Regions from separate parts of the Tunturiibacter psychrotolerans genome, predicted to be linked through region 1. Evidence: riboswitches for the same ligand, from Rfam matches in the RefSeq annotation. Region 1 holds a riboswitch; each other region holds the start of a gene.
What was found. Region 1 has a riboswitch for cobalamin ahead of cobG (precorrin-3B synthase). Riboswitches for the same ligand answer to the same signal wherever they lie in the genome.

Region 1 (7,925 bases):
ATCGCTTTCATACAAAATCTTCGACAGGTTGGTGGCATCGAAGGCGTAGAGGGTCTCGGGAGTAGTGCTTCCGGTCTGCCGTACAGCCCACGCTATACCGTTCTGTGTCCCGCTTGAAGATATGACGAAACTGGCCCCCGGAAAGCTGGAGGTAACAGTGCCAAGGCTGGAAGTGGTAGATGCGAGTACACCATTAGTGAGGCTAAACGCTTTAGGATAGTCCCCACTACCCCATGTATAAACACTTCCATTCCAGTAGGCGGGAGTGCTGAAGATGCCCTTCGTTGCGCCCAGAATATCCTGCAAGGCGTTTGTGTTCGAAGTACCTCCGGGTAGATAGCCACCGAGATTATCTCGATCTAAAACCACGATGCGTCCTTCTTTTCCCGCCTGTATCAGCAGATGAGGATTGGGACCTGCTTGATCGGGCAACAGAAGAACCCCGCCGGACCCCAGATCGTGATCTGCCGCGGATAACGCGGCCTGATTGAAAGTTGTGAAGGCATCAGTCACAGCAAGACTGCCGCCTGCCAGACTAACTTCCACGACGCTGTCCCCGAGATTGACACTCGGATTGAACGGAGGGTACGTAGTGTTCAAGCCGTTGCCCGTTGAAAGGAACATTCGTCCGCTGGTCCCTCCATTGTCAATTGGCATTCCGGCACCTGACGCCCAGATGCCAGCTCCAGAACCGCTAGGAGATAGACAGATAGCCCCAGTCTGGCCAAGTGTTGTGCCATCATATGCCAGCAACCAGCCATGCCATGGGCCGCTATCACCGTGAGAACCGAAGCCGGCATACACTATGCCGTTGTAATAGACCAAGGCCGGGCGGTTCAGCTGCCATAACGGACTAAACGCGATTTGACCGCCTGAGCTACCAGCTCCGGTGCCCAACGCTGTCGCTTGAATAATGGTCGGGCTGTTTGGCTGCTCTGCTCCGGTGAGTATGTTGATCGCATGCAGCCGCTGTACATATCCTCCACCTTCCTTCGTCTTGGCAATGACGTACATCGTGTTGCCAGCGACGTTGATCGCAGGGGTACTAGTGATCCCTATTTCAGGAACAATGTCATTTGTGTCAACATCCGCGCTGGGAACCGTGGTTGCGCCAGGTGCAGCGCCATAAGCTGAGCTGAGTAGGCTTATCTGCCACAGTGGCTGCGCATTTGTGCCAGCGTTCGAATCAGCATCGAAAGCGTAAACGGAGTCGTGCTCGGTCGCTACAAAAACAACGTTGTGTACTAGCCCATCACTCATCGTAAGGCCACTGATGTAGAGAGGCTGAGCATAGACATAGCCATCTACGGATCTTGAAAAAAGCAATCCGAACGATGAGGCAGTCACATTAGCTGGAGTTAGCAGTGTCTCCTGAGTATTTGCTCCCGCCTCACTATTGTCGTATCGCCAGGTAGGCACATTTACCGGAGTCGCTATTTGGCCCAACGCCGACTTAGTCACAGCAATCAATACGCAGATAAAAAGCGTTGCTCTTAGCAAGGACTTCGCGGCCGCTTCAAACCTGCTTGAAATGCAGGGTGGAAGACGTGATATGGCCAAACCAGTAGACACAGAGTTAACCAGCGACACGACTCACCTCCAGCGTCCCGTGGTTGATTCGTGGTGAGAGAGGAGAATGAATCCAAATTCCTAACGAGTTTCAACCAAGACTCAACGACAGAACTGCAGCAAGACCTTTCGCGCCCTGCGACACGGGGCCCTTAACGTGCCGACTCACAGTGCACGTTGAGGGCAAAATGTAATGCATTTGAGTCCAACTGTGTGTACACAGTAGTAATTGACGAAGGTTACTTTGCTGGAACGCGCGAGCGTTTATCGCAACTTCTTCTAATTCGGATAGTTGAAGGACCAATCTGCTCGCAGTCCTAGCACGGACAAATAAGTCCCATTCATCCCATCAACGATCTTGTTCACGGGGTATAAGTTTACTTACTTTGATGACTTGGATTTCAAATGCCCGGCCGAGACACATGCACTGGGCTGCACATCTTCGCACGTACTTTGACCTAAGGATGGTATGTAAACTGCTTTCACAGCCAATCTCGCGGGCCTAAAACGTCTCACAAACGGTCACACATTTGGATTTATGCCCACTTCTCGGGGTCACAGGACGCCTGCAACTTTGCGTCTGTTCTGCAATGGGTGATGCGAATACGGGAGAGAGTTGCGCCTGAAAACGACCGATTCCACTGGAGCAGGATTCGAAGCGTCCGCGACCGCAATAATTCAGGGGAAACCAATGTAGTGGCTGGCGGGACAACTGTGCATTGATATGCCGCTAGTGGCGAGATATCGTTGCATTGGGTGGCGGCATACCGTTGCATCTAGTATCAAAACCTGTCAAGCCCTTGAATCGAACAAAACCTCTTCAAAACAGTGACTTCCGCGTGGCGCATTAGTTCCACACCAGAAGCTATACTTGTTACTAAGAACCAAACAAACTGGTCCCGGGATTCGGTCCGGGGCTAATTCATTGATAACAAGTATTTTAGGCGTAACTCGTTTGTTATGAATATTTTGCAGACACAGCCACGCTGTAAGCTATTGAATACAAGTAATTTACGTCCAAAATACCCCCTAAGGGGGGAGGGGGTACCCGCGACATAAGGCAAGACGCTGTAGTGCACATCGTTGCAATCGGCTATCAATGAGAAAAAGTGTTTAGACCTCGACCGGCACCCGGCCATATCGCTTCTCGACATACTCATCGAGAATTACCTGAAACTCCTCGACGATCCGATCACCCTTCAACGTGGTGAACAGCTTGCCATCAACATAAACGGGAGCCTTCGGCTCCTCGAACGTACCAGGCAGGGAGATCCCGATATTGGCATGCTTCGACTCACCGGGCCCGTTCACAATGCAGCCCATCACAGCCAGCTTCAACTCCTCGACTCCCGGATACTGCTTCTTCCACTCCGGCATCGAAGCCACCAGATAACCCTGAATCCGCTCCGCCAGCTCCTGAAAGTAGGTCGAGGTAGTCCGCCCACAACCAGGGCAACTGGTCACCTGCGGCATAAAGCTGCGAATCCCGAGCGACTGCAGAATCTGCTGCCCGCAACGAACCTCCTCCGACCGGTCCCCACCCGGCGTCGGAGTCAAACTAACCCGGATCGTATCCCCGATCCCCGAAAGCAGCAAAGGAGCCAGACCCGCAGCCGAAGCCACGATGCCCTTCATCCCCATCCCAGCCTCGGTCAAGCCAAGATGCAGCGCATAGTCACAACGCCTTGCCAACTCGGTATAGACATCGATCAGGTCCCGCACCCCCGAAACCTTCGCCGACAAGATAATCTGATCCCGCCGCAATCCATAACGCTCCGCAGCCGCAGCATTATCGAGAGCCGACACCACCATCGCCTCCATCATCACATCGCGAGCGGGCAGGGGATTGGTGCTCTTCGAATTTTCGTCCATCATCTTCGTCAGCAGCGCCTGGTCGAGCGAACCCCAGTTCACGCCGATCCGAACCGGCTTCTGATGCTCGACCGCAACCTCAACCATCGTCCGGAAGTTGTCATCATCCTTCCGCCCGATCGACACATTGCCCGGATTGATCCTGTACTTCGCCAGCGCCTTCGCCGTCTCGGGGTACTTCTTCAGCAGCAGGTGACCGTTGTAGTGAAAGTCCCCAATGATCGGAGTTGACCAGCCCTTCTTCGCAAGCTCCTCGACGATCGCAGGTACAGCCTTCGCCGCCTCATCGTTGTTGACAGTAACGCGCACCATCTCGGAGCCGGCGCGCGCCAGCGCCGCAATCTGCTGCACCGAACTCTCAACATCAGCCGTATCTGTATTCGTCATCGACTGCACCACAACCGGTGAATCCGAACCCACCCGAATTCCACCAATATTCACCGTAACCGCACGTCGACGCTGTATCTCAGGCATAAACTCTCCACCCCCAAGTTTACCACCGCAGCACCAACAACCTACGCGATACACTAGCAAAACGTGGCCCGGTAGCTCAGTTGCATAGAGCAGCGCACTCCTAACGCGAAGGTCGGCAGTTGGACTCTGCCCCGGGCCACCATCCACTTCAGACCGCGGATGATGCAGCGGGAAAGCGACCGTCGATTTCACTGGTCGAGCCCGCAGCTGAGGATCAGTAAGATTGATCACCGGGAACGGGTGGGGCACCCACCTGTTCTTAAAACAGCGAAAAAGTAAATCGGATAACTTAAGGCAACTGTCACCAAAATAAAGAGGCCTTCTTAGGATCCGCTACGACAGATAACAGCGGGAAGACGGCTGAGGCGAGAGTGGGATAGCGATCGTGACAAAGCGTTGACATCTATCGCCTAATGGTGATGGATCACGTTGTTAGGAATATTTATCTGGTCTATACTCAAAATGTTTCCGGTGTCTGCTTCCAAGAAGCAGGCTGAAAGGGAATCCGGTGAGATCCCGGAACTGCCCCGCAGCGGTAATCAGGAACGAAAACTCCACATTGGCACTGGTTCGGTTGTGAACTGGGAAGCTGGAGTGAATAGGCAGCCTGTAAGTCCGAAAACCTGCCGTAAACGCTGCCCATATGGGCAGAATTGCACACGCCTCCGAGGGGAAGGCCGGGCGACCACAGCGTACCTCTCAAGGCTGTGTTTCCCCACTCCTCTTGTGGCGATAAGAACGTTATTCCCATCCAGGCTATGGGCGTGATGGTGGAGGTTTGAAAAACTAAGACCTCTGCGAGGACAGTAGCAATTATGGCTTACGTTCAGGACGGACTACGACGAGATAGCCAAACGTGATTTCTAAGCGATCCGTTTTACCGCTAGTTAAGAAAGAAAGTTCTACGATGAGAGTTGGAGAGAATTTCTGCCCTGGAATTCTTCATGCCGTTCAGGCAAAGGATGGCCTACTCACTCGGATCAGAGTTCCGGGTGGGATGATTGTTCCCAGCCAACTCTCTGCTATTGCCAAACTGTCCGCCGCATTTTCAGATGGACATGTGGAGATTACTTCACGTTCAAATCTGCAGATGCGGGGCATTGAAAATGAGAATTTGAACTATTTGGCTCGGGGACTTGATTCCGCAGGCTTTTTGCCTTCACCGAATCACGACCGCGTTCGCAATGTAGTGACAAACCCCTTCGCCGGCTTAGGCTTCGACGAGATTTTAGATTCGCGGCCGTTTGTTCGAGAGCTAGATAGCCGCATTACCAGAGACCCAGGGATGGCTGGTCTACCGCCCAAGTTCAGCTTTGCTATCGATAGCGGGGGAAGCTGGTTTAACCATGAAGATGACGATTTGGCCTTGCGAGTAATAACGGTCGACGATTCTCATTTATTTCATCTAGTGATCGGTGGTATTTTTTCTGGCTTCGGCGTGACGATTGATAAGGCAGTTGACTGCCTTCTTGAGGCGGCACAGGTATGCCTCTATATTTCGAAAAAGTTTGACGTGCCTGCAAGGGCAAGAAAAATTGCATCAATGTCGCAGGCTATGAACCATCTACTTAGTGAACTATCTCACTTTCTGGTGGACTGTCCCTGTTCGAATGACCGCAAGTTTGTGGCCGAGGCGCCTGTAGGAGTTTACTTGACGAAGCAGGCCGGTTTCGTAAACCTGGTGCCCTTGGTTCCTCTCGGACGGCTGACGTCAGCGCAGACACAGTGCATTGCCTCAATCGCAACGGAATGGGATGGAGATCTTCGGCTAGCCCCGTGGCGAGGCATCATAATCGGATCCATTCCCGAATGCGCGATTCGTCGAGTTGCTGCAAGGCTCCAATCCGTGGGTTTGTCGCTCGATAACAAAAGTGGATATGGAGGAGTCTTTGTCTGTGCAGGAACCGGTTGTGATGCGTCTTTGGCTGATGTGAGGAATGACGCGTCTCTCTTGGCGCACTTGCTGTCTGAGCAAGTTGTGAAGCCCGGATGGAAAGTCAACATCTCAGGATGTGAAAAGCAGTGTGCTATGCGAAACGGTGCGACAGCCGAGTTAATCGCAACTGTTTCGGGTTACGACTTGCGGACTAATGGGCGTTTTATAGCGTCGAATTGTTCGCGTGACTCTGCCCTAGATGCGGTGCTTGCGTGCCGGTCCGAACTGCGCTCTGAGGTTTCTTCACGATGATGACCTATAAAAAAAGTGCCGAAGAGATCTATCGAGAATCCTTTGAGATCATTAGAACGGAATCAGATCTATCCGCCTTTTCCCCGCGTCTTGCCCGCGTTGTTGTGCGGATGATTCATGCGTGTGGGATGACGGACCTGCCACAGTATGTCGCCGCGTCACCAACAGCGATTGAAGTCGGGGAGATGGCACTCCTTGCGGGAAAGCCCATCTATTGTGATGCAAATATGGTGGCAAATGGGATCACGCGGTCCAGGCTTCCCAAAGACAATGAAGTGATCTGCACACTCAATGATCCCCGTACCGTCGAACTAGCGAGTAGATTCGGAACGACCCGAAGTGCGGCGGCGCTGGAACTCTGGCGCGAGAAACTAGGCGGTTCCGTTGTTGTGATCGGCAATGCACCGACCGCTTTGTTCCACTTGCTCGAAATGCTCGAAGACGGCGCGCAGCAACCCTCGCTCATCATTGGAGTTCCTGTTGGTTTTGTGGGCGCTACGGAATCCAAAGTAGCTCTTGAAACCAACAGACAAAATATTCCTTATTTGACTATACGAGGTCGTCGAGGTGGAAGTGCCATTGCGGCGGCTGCCGTCAACGCTCTGGCAAGTGAGGAAGAATGATCAAGAGCACGATGCCAGGCCGACTATTTGGTGTGGGACTTGGACCTGGCGATCCAGAGCTTATCACTATCAAGGCGCTGCGTATCATCAGACAGGCTCAAGTGATTGCTTATCCAATGGCCAAGCGTGGCCAAAGCAATGCCCGCTGCATCGTGAGCTCAGAGTTGACAATCGAGCAGATTGAGCTGCCGATGATCTACCCGCTCACAACCGAGCCGGCAGATCAGAGTGGGGAGTATGAGGCAATAATCGCAGAGTTCTATGACGAAATGGCTGAGCAGATTGCCGCTCATCTTTCTATTGGGCGCGATGTGGCGGTTCTTTGTGAGGGCGACCCCTTTCTCTATGGGTCTTTTATGTATCTTCACGACAGACTTGCTCACCGCTTTCCCACCGAAGTAATTCCCGGAATACCATCGGTGATGGCCGCCGCGGCAAGGCTCGCGACTCCTCTTGTCCGAAGGGATTCAGAGCTAACGTTGCTCCCCGCCACTCTTTCTGAAGATGTGTTGGCCGCTAGACTAAATTCATATGACGCTTTCGCGATCATGAAACTTGGCCGCAACTTCTCGAAGGTAAAAAATGCGCTGTCCAGGGCAGGCGTTCTCGACAAGGCCCTTTACATTGAACGTGCAACTATGAGCCAGGAACGGATAGCCAAACTGAACGACGTAGATCCGGCAAGCGTTCCTTACTTTTCGCTTATCCTGGTTCCCGATTCGCGGCAGAGCCGGATCAGCAACCCCGTGAAAGACGCGGGTCGGATTACGGTTGTTGGACTGGGTCCTGGTTCAGCTGAATGGATTACGCCGGAGGCCCAGCAAGCACTGGCTGAAGCAACTGATTTGGTGGGCTACCAGCGATATCTGGACCGTGTCCCGATTCGATCTGGCCAACGACGTTTCGGCTCGGACAACAAGGTGGAGGCGGAGCGCGCACGGCATGCCCTCTCTCTTGCGGAGACTGGCAGGCGTGTCTGCGTCGTTTCGTCCGGAGATCCAGGTATTTTCGCAATGGCTGCTGCCGTGCTGGAGACAGTCGATGAAGGGCCGGAGGTATGGCGTTCTCTCGATATTAGGATTGTTCCCGGGGTATCAGCGATGCAAGCGGCCGCTGCCAGAATGGGGGCTCCTCTAGGGCACGATTTTTGTGTTCTTTCGCTATCCGATCGTCTAAAGCCATGGGAAGTAATCGTGAAA
Region 2 (7,925 bases), 320 kb from region 1:
TGTAAATATGCAGAGCGCGTTTAAGCCGTGCGACTCCACTGCCTCAGCCAGAGCATCAACGAAGGCAGTATTCCCGCTGAGAAGATGAGCGCGATAGAAGAGAATGGCTGCGGTCGGCTTCGTACGATCTGCACGCTGCAGCCAGTCCTCGTATCCCGCGTGCTCTAAATCCTGCATGTAGATGCCGTGCTCGGCGGGAGTTGTAGGTTTCTCGTAACCATGCCCAGTGAGCAGCAGACGGTCGGACAAGTATTTTAAGCATTCCCTAAGATTAGATGTTCCACCACGCTCCAGATAAGTCGTCACGGACGCGACGACATCGGGATCGACAGTACTGGCACGAAGAAATTCGGGATTCATCTCGCCGACACCGCTCACCACGACGAGGAATCGATTCTGCGTAGCGCACATGGCGCTAAGAAGCTGGAATCCAGCAACCGAACTCAATGGCCCGTGCAAACGCAACACGATAATGCGAGCCCGCGCCAGAGCTCCCGCTAACAGCGCAACCATCTGTTCCTCACTACGCAGACTATTCAAGGAATAAGGAAAAACATTGATGTCTCCTGGAAGTCCAGGGCGCGCGTTTTGAAGCGTCACCAAGTCTGTGTCCGCATGCGTAAAAAGGGCAATGCCCTGTACTTCTTCCTGTACCGCATTCTCAGAGGCAATCGAGACCGAAGCCGGAGGCCGAGCGTCCCAGTCGTAAAAGTTAAAGACATATTCAAGCAATTCTTCTGGCGGCTGCAAAAAGCGATCCGCTTCTAACATCGCATCAATGTATTCAAATATCTGTTTCACTTGCCAGGGTGTGTTGACAGAATGAAACCACACTGCCCTTCCATCAAAGACTAAGCTCGCCACATTTGATAAAACACAGGGTCCGAGACATCCCGCCTTCGTAAGATGGACCGCATTTCGCATCTTCCGGCGAGTCCACTCTTCCTTGTATGTTTCGGCGGGCACCTGTGCATAGCCGCGCTCAATCCTCCCGCAACAGCAGCCGGAAAAACAATAGGAGAGATGCGCACGCCGCTGCACAATGTTCACGGGGCGACCGTCTGCCCGTACTACACGTTGACGATGCATCTCACTCAAAGCTCACACCTCTTCCCGACGCTAAGGCAACAGGTTCGATGGAAAGAGCTCCAGATGAGAAAACCGTATAAGAATAGCGATCATGCATCTTCTTGTTCTCCGCAGAAGTCTGCCGGTTACTCTCGGGTAGGTCTCCTGGCTTGGAGGTGGCAGGTGACCTGCACGCCGCTTTACCTTCCCTAGCCATTGGCCAAGTGGTACTTCAAAGCAGCTATCCTCACTTACAGTGGCGGAACCGCGCCGGCTCTTCACCGGACTTCCCTGTTATGCCCTGATGGGCACCCGAGACAGATTTCGTTATACCACAACGAAATCGTTGCGATGTCACACTCACGTCGACTCGAAAATCGGCCGGCAAGCAAATCGCCCACTACCCTGATGCGTTGACGGTCATCAGACGCAGATCTGGCGAAACAAGTAGTCTCGCCTCGGTCCGGGATTGCACCTCAGCGGCGTCCATCCCATCGGCTACCTCAGTCAACACCAGCCCTTCGGGGCTTACGCGAATCCAACAAAGTTCCGTCACGATGTCATGGACCACACGCTGTCCGGTCAGCGGCAATGTGCATTCTTTCAAAATCCTCGAAGCTCCATCTTTGGTCTGATGTTCCATAGCAACGATCACGCGACGTGCCCCCGCCACCAAGTCCATTGCGCCTCCCATGCCCTTCACCATCTTTCCCGGAATCGTCCAGTTTGCGAGATTGCCATGCTCGTCGACTTGCATCGCTCCGAGGATGCTCATATCCATGTGTCCGCCCCGAATCATCGCGAACGACTCCTCGCTCGCGAAAAACGAGCATCCCGGCAGTTCCGTCACCGGCTGCTTCCCTGCGTTGATGAGGTCGGGGTCAGCGCAGTCATCGGTCGGAGGCCCGCCGACACCGAGCATTCCATTCTCCGACTGGAACATAACGTCGATCCCCGCAGGTACGTATTCAGCAATCATGGTCGGCAGCCCGATACCAAGATTCACATAAAAACCGTCTCGAAACTCTCGCGCAATCCGCCGCGCAATCCGCTCTTTGCCTGTCACGCGGCACCTCCAGACTTGATGAACTTCGACTCAATCGGCTTACGATAAGCTGCGCCGACCACAACCCGGTTCACATAGATCCCCGGGGTAACGACGTGGTCCGGATTCAGCTCTCCCGGCTCAACCAGTTCCTCGATTTCGGCAATTGTTAATTTCGCGGCAGTCGCCATCGCCGGATTAAAGTTTCTCGCCGTCTTCCGATACACCAGATTCCCTAGTCGGTCGCCCTTCCACGCTTTGATTAACGCGACGTCGGCATTCAGTGAAGGTTCTAGGACGTAAGTCCGATCTCCGATTTTGCGCGTTTCTTTCCCTTCGGCCACCACAGTTCCCAATCCGGTCGGCACATAAAACGCTGGGATGCCGGCACCACCCGCACGAATTCGTTCAGCCAGCGTTCCCTGCGGAATCAGCGTAAGATCGAGCTCTTTCTTCAATACCAGAGCCTCCAGCCGTCGGTTTTCGCCCACATAGCTTCCGACGTGTGAAGCAATCATCCCAGCTTCAAGCATCAGTCCCATACCGAAGCCGTCGACGCCCATATTGTTGCTGATCGTGTGTAGCCCGGTTACGCGGCGCTCCACTAGCGCGGCAATCAGATTCTCCGGAATCCCGCAAAGCCCGAAACCTCCAAGCATCACCGTCGAACCGGAAACGATATCCGCGACTGCTTCGTATGCAGTTTGGACAACTTTATTCATCGAAAGGATTCCCTAGGCGGCTGAGTAAAGAAGCCGCGTCGTTTATGACCGCCTACTTCGCGTGAGTCGAGAAGGTAAAGGTAGTGGTGCTGTGCCGCACTTCGCCCGGCTTCAACTCGGTCGATGGAAAAGCAGGATGATTCGGTGAATCTGGAAAATACTGAGTCTCCAGACATAGCCCGGTGTTTTTCGCATGGCTTTCCTGCGAACTCCCATAAGGAGTTCCATCAAGGGAATTGCCCGTATAAAACTGCACCCCCGGCTCCGTCGTCGTCACAGTCAAAACGCGCCCGCTCACGGGATCGTAAACCCGACCTGCGGTCTTTACCTCTCCGTTCTTGCCGCGGAGAACCCAGTTGTGGTCGTATCCGCCGCCGATCTTTAACTGTTCATTGTCATCGTGAATCCTGGCGCCAATCACAGTCGCTTTCCGAAAATCAAACGGCGTATCCTCTACTGAAGCCAACGTTCCCGTGGGAATCTGCCCTGAATCTACCGGCGTGTACTGATCAGCTGGAATCATCATTTCTTCATCAATAATTGTGCTCTTCGCATCACCCGACAAGTTGAAGTAAGAGTGATTGGTCAGATTGATGACCGTATCTTTGTCTGAAGAGGAACTGTAGTCGAGGCGTAGTGCACCGTGGTGAACCGTGTATCGGACATGCACGGTGAGCGTCCCTGGGTAGCCCTGGTCGCCGTCCTTACTTACCAATGTCATCTCGACTCCGTCTGCGATGGCCCTGGCCTGCCAAACCATGCGGTCGAAGCCCACCGTGCCGCCATGCAGCGAGTTGGCGCCATTGTTCGTTGGAATCTGATATTGATGACCATCAAGAGAAAATTTTCCGAACGCAATGCGGTTCCCATACCGTCCGACGATCGCGCCAAAGTACGTGGACTTATCCGCAACGTAGCCATCCAAAGCGCTATATCCCAACACTACATTGGCAATCTTTCCGTCGCGGTCCGGAGTCTTGATCGAAACTACGCGTGCCCCGAAGGTCGTAATGCTCGCCTCAATTCCTTCGCTCTTTAACGTATAAAGTTCGACTGCCGTACCGTCCGGTGCGGTCCCGAACGAAGCCTTAGTTACCGAGCCATGTGCCGCCATCGCAGTTGTCATGCTAAGCAGCATAATCCTCAGCCATCTCATCGTCATTCTCCCCGTACACTTTTCCGCCTGCGGGCGGTATTCGGTCTGTTCTGAAGCAAAATTTTCTTCGCTTCGGCAGCCCTCGCCACTATACGTGAACCACCGTTCGTACGAAACAGCGATAACACCTGAGCGTCAAGAGTAATCGTAAGACGGATGGCCATGACCACGCAAAATCGGCGGTTTGATTCAACTCGCGCTTCACGCACAGAGTAAAGTCTCAAGATTCGCCAGGCGCAAATCTCACATCAAGATGAGATCACAAAAATGTGTGCGCTGCTCTGGCCAGAGACGTCCATCGAAGAACATCGTGAGGAAATAGGTCGCGTGCTCACCTCCGGCATGTACGGCACTCTGCCGGCAATGATTCTGATTTCCTATTGGGAGGAACGAACACTCAACGGCCTTCTTCAGGTAGGACTGCGTTCACACGCCGACGTCTGCGACCCGGCCCAACCCGTTGCCTTCGTTGAAGGTTGGTTTGTTTACGAGCAATTCAGAGGTCAGGGTATCGGCAAGGCCTTGATGCGTGCGGCTGAGAGTTGGGCACGTAATCATGGGTGCGAAGAAATGGCATCCGATACGTGGATCGACCATGAAAGCTCAAAGAACGCCCATGAAGCTTTCGGGTTCGAAATAGTTGATCGATGCATCAATTTCCGCAAAGAGCTCTGAGCGCTCCTTAATCGATTGCCGAACTATGTACCAGAGTGTTCCTCCCGCTCCCACGGTTGTAATATCTTCACCGAAGCCATCCCGGCCGCCGTCGCTGCCTGAATCCCCATCTCCGTGTCTTCAAAAACCAGGCAGTCCTCTGGACTCACTCCGAGCCGCTTAGCTGCAATCAAAAAGGGCTCTGGATCGGGTTTGCTCCGTTCGTAATCTCCCGCACATACCAACGTTTCGAATTTGTCCAGAAGACCCAGCACCTCCAGCGAAGAAGTTACAGAATCCCTTGTACTGCCTGATACCACTGCAAATGGGATTTGCCCATGGCTAAATTCGATATGTTCGAGCACTTCCGGCACCGCTTTCAACTCAGGAAGAATTTCGAAGTACAGTGCCTCCTTCCGCTTTGCCACTTCTTCCCCGGGCATCGCCAATCCGTCTCGCACATTCAGCGCGGAGATAATCTCGGATACCGGCATTCCACCCCACGCATAGAACGTCTGTTCTCCAAACTCACAGTTCCATTCCGCTAGAACCGTCTTCCACGCGATGTAATGCAGTGGCATCGAGTCAACAATCGTTCCATCGCAATCGAACAGATAGGCCTTGAAAGACCCCTTCGGTAACTTCAACTTCGAAGGTGCAGCTAACATCAAATTTCTCCTTGCTTCTCGTCGGTGCCAAGAGCCAGACGCTCTCGCTTCCGACAAAATTCAAGGCGGATAGCCGACCAAAACTCCGATCGCACTACCGCCGCTGAACTTCATCTATCAATCGAGTTATTTCAGTTCGTAACCGGCAAAGAAGTACCCAATCTCAAATGCAGCCGTATCCTCGGCGTCTGAACCATGGATAGCGTTCTCTCCAATCGACGATGCGAACTTCTTGCGAATCGTCCCCTCATCCGCCTGGGCCGGATTGGTCGCGCCCATCAACTTCCGCAGATCGGCAATCGCGTTATCCTTCTCGAGCACCATCGGAAAAATGGGGCCGCTCGACATGAACTCGGTCAGTTCGCCGAAGAACGGACGCGACGCGTGAACGTAATAGAACCCTTCAGCCTGCGCCTTCGAAATGGAAAGCCGTTTGATCGAAACAATCTTAAACCCTGCCTTTTCAATCTCGGCCAGGATAGCTGCGGAGTAGCCCTTACGAACGGCGTCCGGCTTGATGATGCTGAATGTGCGTTGTGACAACGTATTTCTCCTAGGTGAGTCTCTATTACTTAGTGTAGAACAAGGCCAGCGAACCGCGCATGTTCAAGCTTGGCTGAAACTTCTCACTGGAGCATGGATGAATGCGGATGTTCCGAAAGACAGCGTGGATATGGTTTCTGGGCTTCGCCGCGTGGCTTGCGGATGGCCTCCTCAGCTTGCGTTTGCATAACATCCTCCATGCCCGCCTCTCCCTCATGGTCGCCATTGTCTTCTTCACGGCAGGCCTCTTCTATCGCCGTCAAACCTAGTCGGTCCGCCATGCAATCATCTTTCTCGTGGATCAAAACCATTGCCAAACCTTGTCGTCCCGAAATCTGATTGCCATCATATTCGACGACGCAAAGCCAATTGCTCGGCGATAGAATTGTCGAGCGATCTCAGTTGCTCCCCACGATAATGCCGATGCGAATCCTTCTAACGTTGTTGATACTTCTTTCAATATCATCGCGCGCGCAAACACTTCGCGCGGGTGAGGCGATTAGCCTCATCCAGCACAGTTACGCCGCAATGCCCCCGCCCAACACAGTGGATACCATTAAGGCGGGCGATCCTAATACACTCGTCACCGGCATCGCCACAACCTTCCTCGACACGATGGAGGTTTTACAGGAGGCGGTCCGCCGTGGGGATAATTTGATCATCACGCATGAGCCCACCTTCTATAACCACATCGATGACACGAAGTTCTTTACCAATGATCCTGTATACAAAGAGAAGCTGGCGTTCATTGAACAACACCATCTGGTGGTGTTTCGGCTCCATGATGAGATTCATGCTGATACAACCGACCACATCTTAAGGGGAATGTACGAGGAGCTTGGCTGGGATAAGTATCCGCATCCGCCTGGGCCTCGCGGGCAATATTTTGTAACGATTCCTCAGGTGACACTGGCGGAGTTGTCCAGATCGCTGCAGTCTAAACTTCACATTCAAACACTACGAGTCGAAGGGGATCCTAATCTTTCTATATCCCATGTGGCATTCCTTCCGGGATCCTCCGGATTAGAGAAGCAGGTTTTCGCTCTGCGTCAGCCCGCGGTCGAAGTGTTGATCGCCGGTGAGGCAAGCGAATGGGAGACGGTCGAGTACGTTCGGGATGCAGTAGCGCAGAGTAGGCCTAAGGCGCTGATTCTGCTGGGGCACGAAGTGTCAGAGGAGCCTGGAATGGAGCGCTGCGCCAAAGATTTGCGGGAGTTGTTTCCTGGGATACGCGTCGACCATATTGTGGCAGGACAGCCGCTATGGAATCCAGAGCATGGCCCCGTCTCGAATTCTCCGCAATGATCATGGCTGGGCCGGTACTCGTCCAGCTAACGTGAAGGGGAGATGAGATAGACCTGACGGCGAATTGGCTAGGCCGTCGCTGGAAAGGCCGTCGATTTCCCGATCGCGCTTCTCTGCGTGCACTTTGCCGTTGCAATAGAGAAGCTGTCTGCCCGGAACAGCGGGGACACGATCGCCTGGCACGACGATACCGACTAGGTTCATAGGGTCGGCCGCGGCAACGGCAATAATTGCGCTGCATTCGCGCGTGCGTGCAGCGCGGAGGGATTCGACGGCCTCGGAAAGGGCATATTGCTCGCCGCCGAAGCCAGAGACGAATCGACCGCCTCTGACCTCGCCACGGGCCTCGAGGCGTCGGAGCATATTGAGCAGATCGCGCCACTTGGGAGCGTTGGATTCAGCGAGAAGAAGGTCGCGGAAAAGAACGCCATAACGGTTGAGCAGTTGGCGGGCGAAGGACTCAAGCGCGGTTTCGGTATGGCGGGCCATCTCGATTGCCGTCTGGGCGGTCTGGATTCCCTCGCGAAGCAATGACCATCTACCAACCGAGCTGCGTGCGGTACGTTTGCCGGGGGCTTCAGTTGTAATGGATTTGCGGCGGGGATCAATGCAGGCCCGAAGTTGGTCGAAGCCGTCAGCGGCTACGATGCCTGCCGTGGCGAGCTCCCATAAAGCTTGCTGAGTTTGTTGCCGAGTGAGGTTGGCAATGCGCTGAATGTCGTTGGCAAAGCAGGCACCGCGTTGCTGGAGGAGTGTTCGGAGTT
Region 3 (7,925 bases), 120 kb from region 1:
TTGTTCTGGATGGTCTCGAGATACTCGTCGACTGCGTCGACGCCGCTGGAGGTGTGCATCCAGCCAGCTCGCTCGTTGAAGCCCTGGTAGATGAAGAACTGGCCCCAGGTGACGGCTCCGTAAGCATCGAGGTCGTGGTCGCTGGACACTTGGAGTTCGGAGCGGAAGAAGAAGGATGTGTGGGGATTGATGAGGAGGAGGGCGTGGTGGTCGCGTGTGTTCGAAGGGGCGATGGCCATGCCGTTGGAGCCGGTGGGCTCGGGGGGGTCGCTGTCGTGGATGTAGGGACCGTCTTCATGAGCGGTGAGATTGGACGCGGGGGGCGCAGGTGGGTTCGTGTAGAAGGCTTCGAGCTGGGGCAGGTTGATGCGTTCGATATCGCCGCCTATGCTGCCTTCGGTGAAAGAGAGGGCCATCCACGGCTCGAAGTGGTGGATGACGCGTGGCTTTACTTCGGGGTGTTTGTAGAGGTAGAAGTTGAGGCCATCGGCGAAGGCGGTCATGAGAGTTTTGAGCCAATCGGGGCTGGCTGTGTACTGCTTTTTCAGCTCAACGGGATCGATGAAGAGCTTCATGCGAAGGTCTTGGTAGATTCGGGATTCGCCTTCGGCTTCGGCGAGGCGGCCCATCGCGTTGATGTAGTTGGTCTCGATGCGATTGAAGTCGTCTTCGGCCTGGGCGTACTCCATACCGAAGACGGCATCAGCGTCGGTGGTGCCGTGAATGTGCGCGATACCCCAGTCATCGCGGGTGATGACGACGCTCGCCGCTTCTTGCTTCCAGCGCGCGGATTCGCTGTCTTCGGCAGCGTGAAGAGTGGAGGAAGCGAGCAGAACAGCGATGAGTACGGCCAAAGGCTTACGACTGTTTCTGTTCTGCATGAACTACTCGTCTCCCATTGCAGGTGCGTTCGAATGGCGCAGCGGTGCGAACAGTTTACCTTCTGGAGATGAGTAGTTTTGCGTTAGAAGGAGAACTTGGCTGCGAGCTGAACCAGACGTGGGGCTGCGGCACTGACGATTTTGCCGAAGTTTTGCGTGTCTTCGACTTGTCCGTCGACTGCGGCGGGGCCGTAAAACTGGGCGTGGTTGAAGGTGTTGAAAGACTCGAGGCGGAACTCGAGAGATCTTGCTTCTGCAAAGCGGAGATTTTTCTGGAGGGCCATGTCGAAGTTGTTGATGCCGGGGCCGTAGAAGACTCGGCGTTTGGCGTTGCCCAGCTGGCCGAATTGCTCTCCGGGAAAGAGCGCTGTGTTGAAGGCTGGCCGTCCGTTGCGACCGTTGGTGTTGATTTTGAGAGCGCCGGGGAGGTACTGCGGGGTGTCGAGGAGATAGTTGTTGGCGCCGTTGCCGAGGGTGCCGAGGAGGGAGTTGTCGGAGTTGTCGAACAAGGTGACGGGAAAACCGGAGGCGAAGCGGGCGACGCCGGAGAGGCTCCACTCTTCGGTGAGGCGGTTGCTTTTGCGGAAGAGAGTGGCGAGAGGGAGCGCCCAGGTGTAGCTGGCTACGAAGTTGTGCTTGAGGTCCCAGGCTGAGATGGTGCGGCTTTGGCGGGGGTCGATGGGGTTGAGCTGTTCGCCGAGGCTGGAGCCCTGGTCGATGGACTTGGCGTAGGTGTAGCTGAAAAGGAATTGGGAGCCGTGGTGCTGGTAGCGGACGGTGGTCTCGAGTGCGTTGTAGTTGGAGCTGGCTACGGATTTGTCGGCGGTGTTTTCGCCGTAGTGGGGGCCTTGGCCTACGCGAGTTCCCTGCACTGTTTGACCGGCACTGTTGGTGTAGGTGGAGTCTTCGCCGAAGGGACCGCAGCCGGGAAGACTGAGACAGAGGGCGGGATCACCGGGGTTGGCGGAGACGAGGGCGAGGATGCGGTGTCCCTGATTGCCGACGTAGCTCACAGTCAGCAAGGTGTGGCCCGTGATCTGGCGTTGGATAGAGAGCATGTAGTTGTTGGTGTAGGGGGCGCGGTTGCGGTAGTAGAAGAAGGGATCGGCGGCGATGGGAGTGAAGTTGGCCCAGTTGACAGTGTTGTCGGGATTGGATGCCGAGACGTTGTGCGAAGGGAACGGGAAGGGGAAGCGTTGACCATTGTTGACGCCGGTTGCGGCGGTGACGAAGGGCGTTGCGAGGAGTGGTGGACCGGGGCTGAGATAGTTGAAGCCGAAGGGTGGCACGGCGTACATGATGCCTGCGGTCAGGCCGGGAAATGCGGTGTAGAAGAGGCCGTAGCTGGCGCGAATGCTGGACTGGCCGCTGGAGCCGAAGATTTTGCTCCAGAAGCCCTGATCGAATTTTGGTGTGTAGGCGAAGCCGATGCGCGGGGCGAAGTTTTTGTAGCTGGTGGGGGCTATGGTGCTGGGGACTCCGGGATCGCCGGCGACGACAAAACCTTCGGGGGCTCCAGGGTAGAGCGTCGATTGCTCTCCGGGGATGTAGGTCTGGAGCTGATTATATTTTTCCGACCAGGGTTCGATGAGATCCCAACGGAGGCCGGCGTTGATGGTGAGGTCACTGCGAACGCGCCAGCTGTCCTGCACGTAGAGGCCGAGGTAACGATTGCGAAGATAGAAGGGCTGGCCGGAGGATTGTGTGAAGTTGCTGGGGGTGCCGAGGAGAAAGTCCGCGTAGGGGTCTCCGGTTTCGGTGCCGTTGATATTGAAGGTGCCGTTGAAGGTTGCGTTGGGATGTTCGTTGACCTGATCGGAGTGAAACTGTACGCCAAATTTGAGAGTGTGCGAACCGACGGAGCGGGAGATGCCATCGCTGAGATAGTAGGTGTTGTTGGTCTGAGTAATGTTTGTAATCGGGACGCCCATGACGAAGGTCGGGAATGTGATGTTTTCGATGCCTTCGAACTGTGGGGCCTGGACGAAGATTCCTCCGTTGGCAGGGTCGGTGAAACCCTGAGAGGCGAGGCTTACACCGAGACCACCCTTTGGCTGGCCGATGATGTTGGCGTTGCGCAGATAGCCAATGTGGAACTCGTTGACGGTGTTTGCGCCGATCACCTTTGTGTCGCTAGCTGAGAAGAGCTGCGCTCTGCCGATGAAGAGGGCGTCGAAGCCGGGCACGCTAGCGCCAGCGACTGAGCCGGGGTAGGGATTGTCGAGACTGTAGTCGTCAATGAAGTAGTAGGCGGAGAGCTGGCCGAAGCGGCTGTTGCCGTCGATGCGGACTGAGCCCTTGTCGTCGCGGACGGTTTGCGAGAAGGCGGAACTGGAGAACTGGTTCTGCACTCCGTTGGAGGTGACGTTAGGCGAGGGAATGTACTGGAGTAGATTCTTTGCTGGAGCGGATACTGCACTCTGTGGGATTACTCCATCCGGGAATACGATGGGGCCGCTCGCTGCACCGGCAGGCGTACACACGGATTGAGCCGAGTAGGGATCGTTTGCCGTAACTGTCCTCCCCAGTTCCTGCGAGAGTAACGAGGCCAGATAAGGGCCGCTGACGCATCCAGTGAGTGTGCTCTTGCTTGAGGAAGGATCGATGAAGTTGCCTTTGCGCTGCGAGACGGTGGGGACTGAGATGTTGCCGGTTGAGACGCCTTGTGTGGTTTGTGCTCCCTGGAAGTCTGTGAAGAAGAATATTTTGTCGCGTTTGATGGGACCGCCGATGGCTCCGCCGTATTGGTTCTGGTCGAAGGAGGCGCGGGTCTGATCGAAGTAGCCTTTGGCGTCGAGGTTGGTGTTGCGGAAGAACTCGAATGCTTTGCCGTGAAGACGGTTCGTCCCGGATTTACTGACGACGGTGATGATGCCGCCGTTGTAGTTGCCGTACTCGGGATCGAAGTTGGTGGTAAGGACGCGGAACTCCTCGATGGAGTCGAGATTGGGGATAACGGCGGTTCCACCGTTCATGGGCTCTTCCACGTTGATTCCGTTGACCATGAATCCGTTGGAGGATTCGCGCTGGCCATTGATGGAGAGGGTGCCGGGGTTGGCATCGCCGGAGGGGTCGATGCTGCCGGTGACTCCGGCCATGATGACGGAGCTGGGAAGAAGAGTCGTGACGGGCGCGACGCCTGGCTGGATGGCGAGCAGATCGGTGTAACTGCGGCCGTTCAGAGGGATGGCGGTCATCTGATCGCCGGATACTACCTCACCGAGATGGGTTGCGACGGTCTCGACTTGAACGCCGGCTTCGCTCGTGACCGTTACGACGTCGGACCGCGTGCCGATATCGAGAGCAGCGTTGACGCGGATGGCGGAGTCGGTGTCTACAGTAAGGTCAGCTCTTCGCTGTGTGTTGAAACCGGAGGCGGTGATGATGAGGTCGTAGTGGCCGACGGGCAGATTTGGAAATATGTAGAACCCCTGCTTGTCGGAGATTGCCTGGTATGTTGTCTGCTGTGCGATGTTGACGAGCTTGAGCGCCGCGCCCATAACGATGGCGCCGCTTTGATCCGTGACGGTACCGGAGATACTGCCGCCGGTTGCGGCGTGCAGGAGTGTAGAGACGGATAAGAGGAAGGCAAGCGTCAGAGTTGATACAAGTGTTCTGACGACGGAGCTGCTTGACTTCGATAAGAGCACGTTCGCCTCGAAAGGCGTGGCAAAGCAGGCGTAAGGCTCAGGGTCAGTGAGCGATCGGCCCCGTTTCCACGCGGGGGTAGAATCACGATTTTCCTGGGTAGGTCTCCTGACTTACAGGCGGAAGCTGCTGTTGAGCGGCTCCTGACTCTTCGCCTTCCCCGATTGAGACCGAGTGGCTCGTGAAGAGTCTTTTCCTGATTACAGTGGCGGGACCATGCCGGACTTACACCGGCTTCCCTTTTATGCCCTCGCGGGCACCCAAGATGTTTCTCTTACAAATTAGCACACGTCGATGACTCGGTGAAATCGACGCCGGAAGGGATCCGGCCTTCTGCGTAAATATCTATTATTTGTTTGACGAAATCATGAAAAGTCACTTCAGAGCGGGTCGCAGTGGCTTCAATTCCCCGTCGTTGGCCGCGGGTTTGAGCTGTAGGAGTTTTGCGATGAAGTCATAGACATCGACGTTTTGAAAGCTGGCGAGCTTCGTTCCCGGGCGGATGTCGGGACCATTTGCGACGAAGATCGCCTTCATCTCGGGCATTCGGGTTACGTCATAGCCGTGTTCGCCTGCGGGTGGGTTGCGGGGGCTCTCATGGCTGCGAATGTTGTAGGGACCGTTGGGGACGATAACTGGATCGCCTTCGCGTGAGTTTTCGTTGAAGTGGAGATAGGCAGGAACTTCGACTCGACGATAGGCGGTGAAACGCGGGTCTGGGTGAGCGCGAAAGCTCTCGTAAGCTTTCTGGGCGTCAGCTTCGCTCTCGGCGTAGAGGAGCGTGCCCTCGGTTTTGAAGTGTGAGAGATCGGCGAATTGGTCGAGTGTGATCCAGTCGCCTTCCGTCTTTATCATGCCGTGATCGGCGAGGATGATGAGGTCGATGGGGAGATGAGTGGCGTCGAGTCTGGCTTTGAGATCACCCATGAGTTGATCGACGTGATGGACCTGCTCCTGCTCTTGAGGTGAGTCAGGACCATAGGTGTGTCCGGCGTGATCGGTGTTGCTGTAGTAGAGGGTAATGAAGTGCGGACGTTCCGACGGAGGCAGGTTGAGCCAGGCGACTACCTGATCGATACGCTTCTGGTCGTCGAAGCCGTCGTCGAAGTGGAGATATTCGTCGGGCCGTTCGCCTGCGATTATTGCTTCGGAGCCGGGCCAAAAGAAGGATGCGGCACGCATTCCCTGTTGTTCGGCTAATGACCAAAGCGGGGTGCCTGTGTACCAGCTTCCGTCGGTGGCGGTCTTCGGGTCTCGGTAGGAATATGTCTCGCCGCGAACGGAATCGTAAAACACGTTGCCTACAATTCCGTGATGCTCGGGATTAAGACCGGTGACGAGGGTGAAGTGGTTCGGAAAGGTGATGGAGGGGTAGGACGGCAGCATGCCCCCTGGTGCGGTTGCTCCGGTGCGCGCTAGTTCGGCGATATGTGGTCCGCCAAACTTTTGTGGATAGTCGTAGCGGAAGCCATCGAGTGAGACGAGAACGACATAGTGCTTTTTCTGCTTTCTGGGCGTATTGGGTGCACCGGCGATTTTTACGACTTTATCGCCTTCTGAGCTTTGGGGGGATTCGGCTTGAACGTTCTGTGCCAAGGGAACGAGCGGGACGGCAAAGACGAGAGCTTTGAGAATGGATAAGCGGATGGACAAATGCTGCTCCCGAATTTGCTCACCAAATGAGCACGGTTATTGGATGGAAGAAAGGCCAAGAGTTCGGAACCATTTTAACGGCTTCTAGACACAGAGACACGAAAGTTTTTGATGGCGCTTGGACTCGAAGCTGCTGTGCATTCAAATTCCACCCACAAACCTGCGACAGGTATAACCTTATTTTTTAGGAGGAGATGAGTGCCTGTTGATCCGCTTCGAGTCATCTCTGATCTTAAGGAACTTCGTGCGTTGACGGGCGACGCCGACGGCGCTCAGCGAGTGGCGTGGACTCCAGCCTGGCTCAAGGCGCGAGAGTGGTTTCAGGAGAAACTGAAAGGCCTTCCGTTAGAACATCACTATGACGCTGCGGGAAATTCCTGGACTACCCTTCGGGGCGATTCAGATCGAGCTCTTATTCTTGGGAGTCATCTTGACTCTGTGCCGAATGGGGGTTGGTTGGATGGATGCCTTGGCGTGCTCACTGGACTCGAGGTGACGCGTGGCCTGGTAGAAGATTTTGACGGACGCCCGCCGATCACGATTCGGCTGGTTGACTGGGCTGATGAAGAAGGTGCGCGATTCGGTCGCAGCCTCTTCGGATCTTCCGCATTTGCAGGGACTCATACGATTGAAGCCGATCGCAGTCGGACGGATCGCGATGGCGTGCGGCTGGAGGATGCTCTTCTAAGCTGCAAGATTAATGTGGAGCAGATTGGGAGGGCTGCGGAGGAGCGGAGAAATGCTGCTGCGTATCTGGAGTTGCACATCGAGCAAGGGCCGGTGCTCGAGGGAATGGGTCTGCCATTGGGAGTTGTACTGGGAACCAAAGGGGTGGAGCGCCATTCCATCACGTTCCATGGGCAGGAGGCTCATTCTGGATCGACGCCGATGAGCGTACGACGGGATGCGCTGGCGGCTGCGGCTAAGCTGGCGCTTGAGATTCGTCCGATCGCGCGGAAACATCCTGATGCGGTCGCGACAATGGGAAGTGTGAAGACTTTTCCCGGGATTGTGACGGCTGTGGTGGGACGTTGCGAGGCTACGCTTGATATGCGTGACCTTGACGAGAAGGTGCTGGCTTCGATGTTGCGTGATGCTCGCGATGCCAGTGAGCGTTTCGCGAAGGAAGAAGGCTGCACTGTCGATTGGTCGAGGATTTGGAGTATTGAACCGGTCCCGTTTGATCCGCAGCTTATTGAGTTTTGTGAGGAGGCAGTCCGGGAGACGAGCAGCGTGTCTCATAGGCTGCCGTCCGGTCCGCTGCATGATGCTGCGGAGGTCGCGCGCGCTGGGATTCCGACCGTCATGATGTTTACTCAATCGCTTGCTGGGCTGAGCCACAATAAAGCGGAAGATACGAGGATCGAAGATTTGACGTTGGCTGTGCAGGCGTTCGATCGGCTTGCGAGAAAGACCTTGAGATGGTTGAGTGAGCAGGGATCATGATGAAGATGGATTTCCTCTATTGCATGATTCAAAGTGATTTTGGATCTCTCTGGTTGGCAGTACGTTTGGCGAGATAGTGCATAATAGTCACTCCTGATAAAAGATGCGCGGTCCAGGAGGGTCATGATGTCTTCCATGATGCAATTGCCCACATTCGATGGATGTTTCTCCGGCTGTGATTTTGTTGAGCCTGACAGGATGATCGGACTTTGATGAGCGAGCGCGTTCCTTTTCCTGAGCAGATCGCAGCTACGTCAAAGGTGGCAGAACGCTTTGGCGATCTGCATCCGCCACTCG

Region 2: another riboswitch for cobalamin. It lies ahead of RBB77_RS07120 (cobaltochelatase subunit CobN); the one in region 1 lies ahead of cobG (precorrin-3B synthase).
Region 3: another riboswitch for cobalamin. It lies ahead of RBB77_RS06335 (carboxypeptidase regulatory-like domain-containing protein); the one in region 1 lies ahead of cobG (precorrin-3B synthase).

What each region holds. Positions count from the first base shown of each region.
Region 1 is NZ_CP132942.1:1,426,617-1,434,541, forward strand. Features, by position in the region: gene RBB77_RS05910 (chitobiase/beta-hexosaminidase C-terminal domain-containing protein) at 1-1,500, opposite strand, end outside; gene ispG (flavodoxin-dependent (E)-4-hydroxy-3-methylbut-2-enyl-diphosphate synthase) at 2,683-3,915, opposite strand; tRNA gene RBB77_RS05920 (tRNA-Arg) at 3,981-4,057, shown strand; cobalamin riboswitch at 4,368-4,560, shown strand; gene cobG (precorrin-3B synthase) at 4,823-6,103, shown strand; gene RBB77_RS05930 (precorrin-8X methylmutase) at 6,100-6,726, shown strand; gene RBB77_RS05935 (precorrin-2 C(20)-methyltransferase) at 6,723-7,925, shown strand, end outside.
Region 2 is NZ_CP132942.1:1,742,547-1,750,471, reverse strand. Features, by position in the region: gene RBB77_RS07120 (cobaltochelatase subunit CobN) at 1-1,050, opposite strand, end outside; cobalamin riboswitch at 1,207-1,399, opposite strand; gene RBB77_RS07115 (3-oxoacid CoA-transferase subunit B) at 1,469-2,134, opposite strand; gene RBB77_RS07110 (CoA transferase subunit A) at 2,131-2,835, opposite strand; gene RBB77_RS07105 (aldose epimerase family protein) at 2,888-3,961, opposite strand; gene RBB77_RS07100 (GNAT family N-acetyltransferase) at 4,259-4,666, shown strand; gene RBB77_RS07095 (HAD family hydrolase) at 4,690-5,313, opposite strand; gene ndk (nucleoside-diphosphate kinase) at 5,440-5,856, opposite strand; gene RBB77_RS07085 (hypothetical protein) at 5,964-6,125, shown strand; gene RBB77_RS07080 (Nif3-like dinuclear metal center hexameric protein) at 6,280-7,161, shown strand; gene RBB77_RS07075 (DEAD/DEAH box helicase) at 7,162-7,925, opposite strand, start outside.
Region 3 is NZ_CP132942.1:1,543,668-1,551,592, reverse strand. Features, by position in the region: gene RBB77_RS06340 (penicillin acylase family protein) at 1-881, opposite strand, end outside; gene RBB77_RS06335 (carboxypeptidase regulatory-like domain-containing protein) at 965-4,531, opposite strand; cobalamin riboswitch at 4,611-4,808, opposite strand; gene RBB77_RS06330 (ectonucleotide pyrophosphatase/phosphodiesterase) at 4,905-6,182, opposite strand; gene RBB77_RS06325 (Zn-dependent hydrolase) at 6,381-7,628, shown strand; gene RBB77_RS06320 (NAD(P)-dependent oxidoreductase) at 7,841-7,925, shown strand, end outside.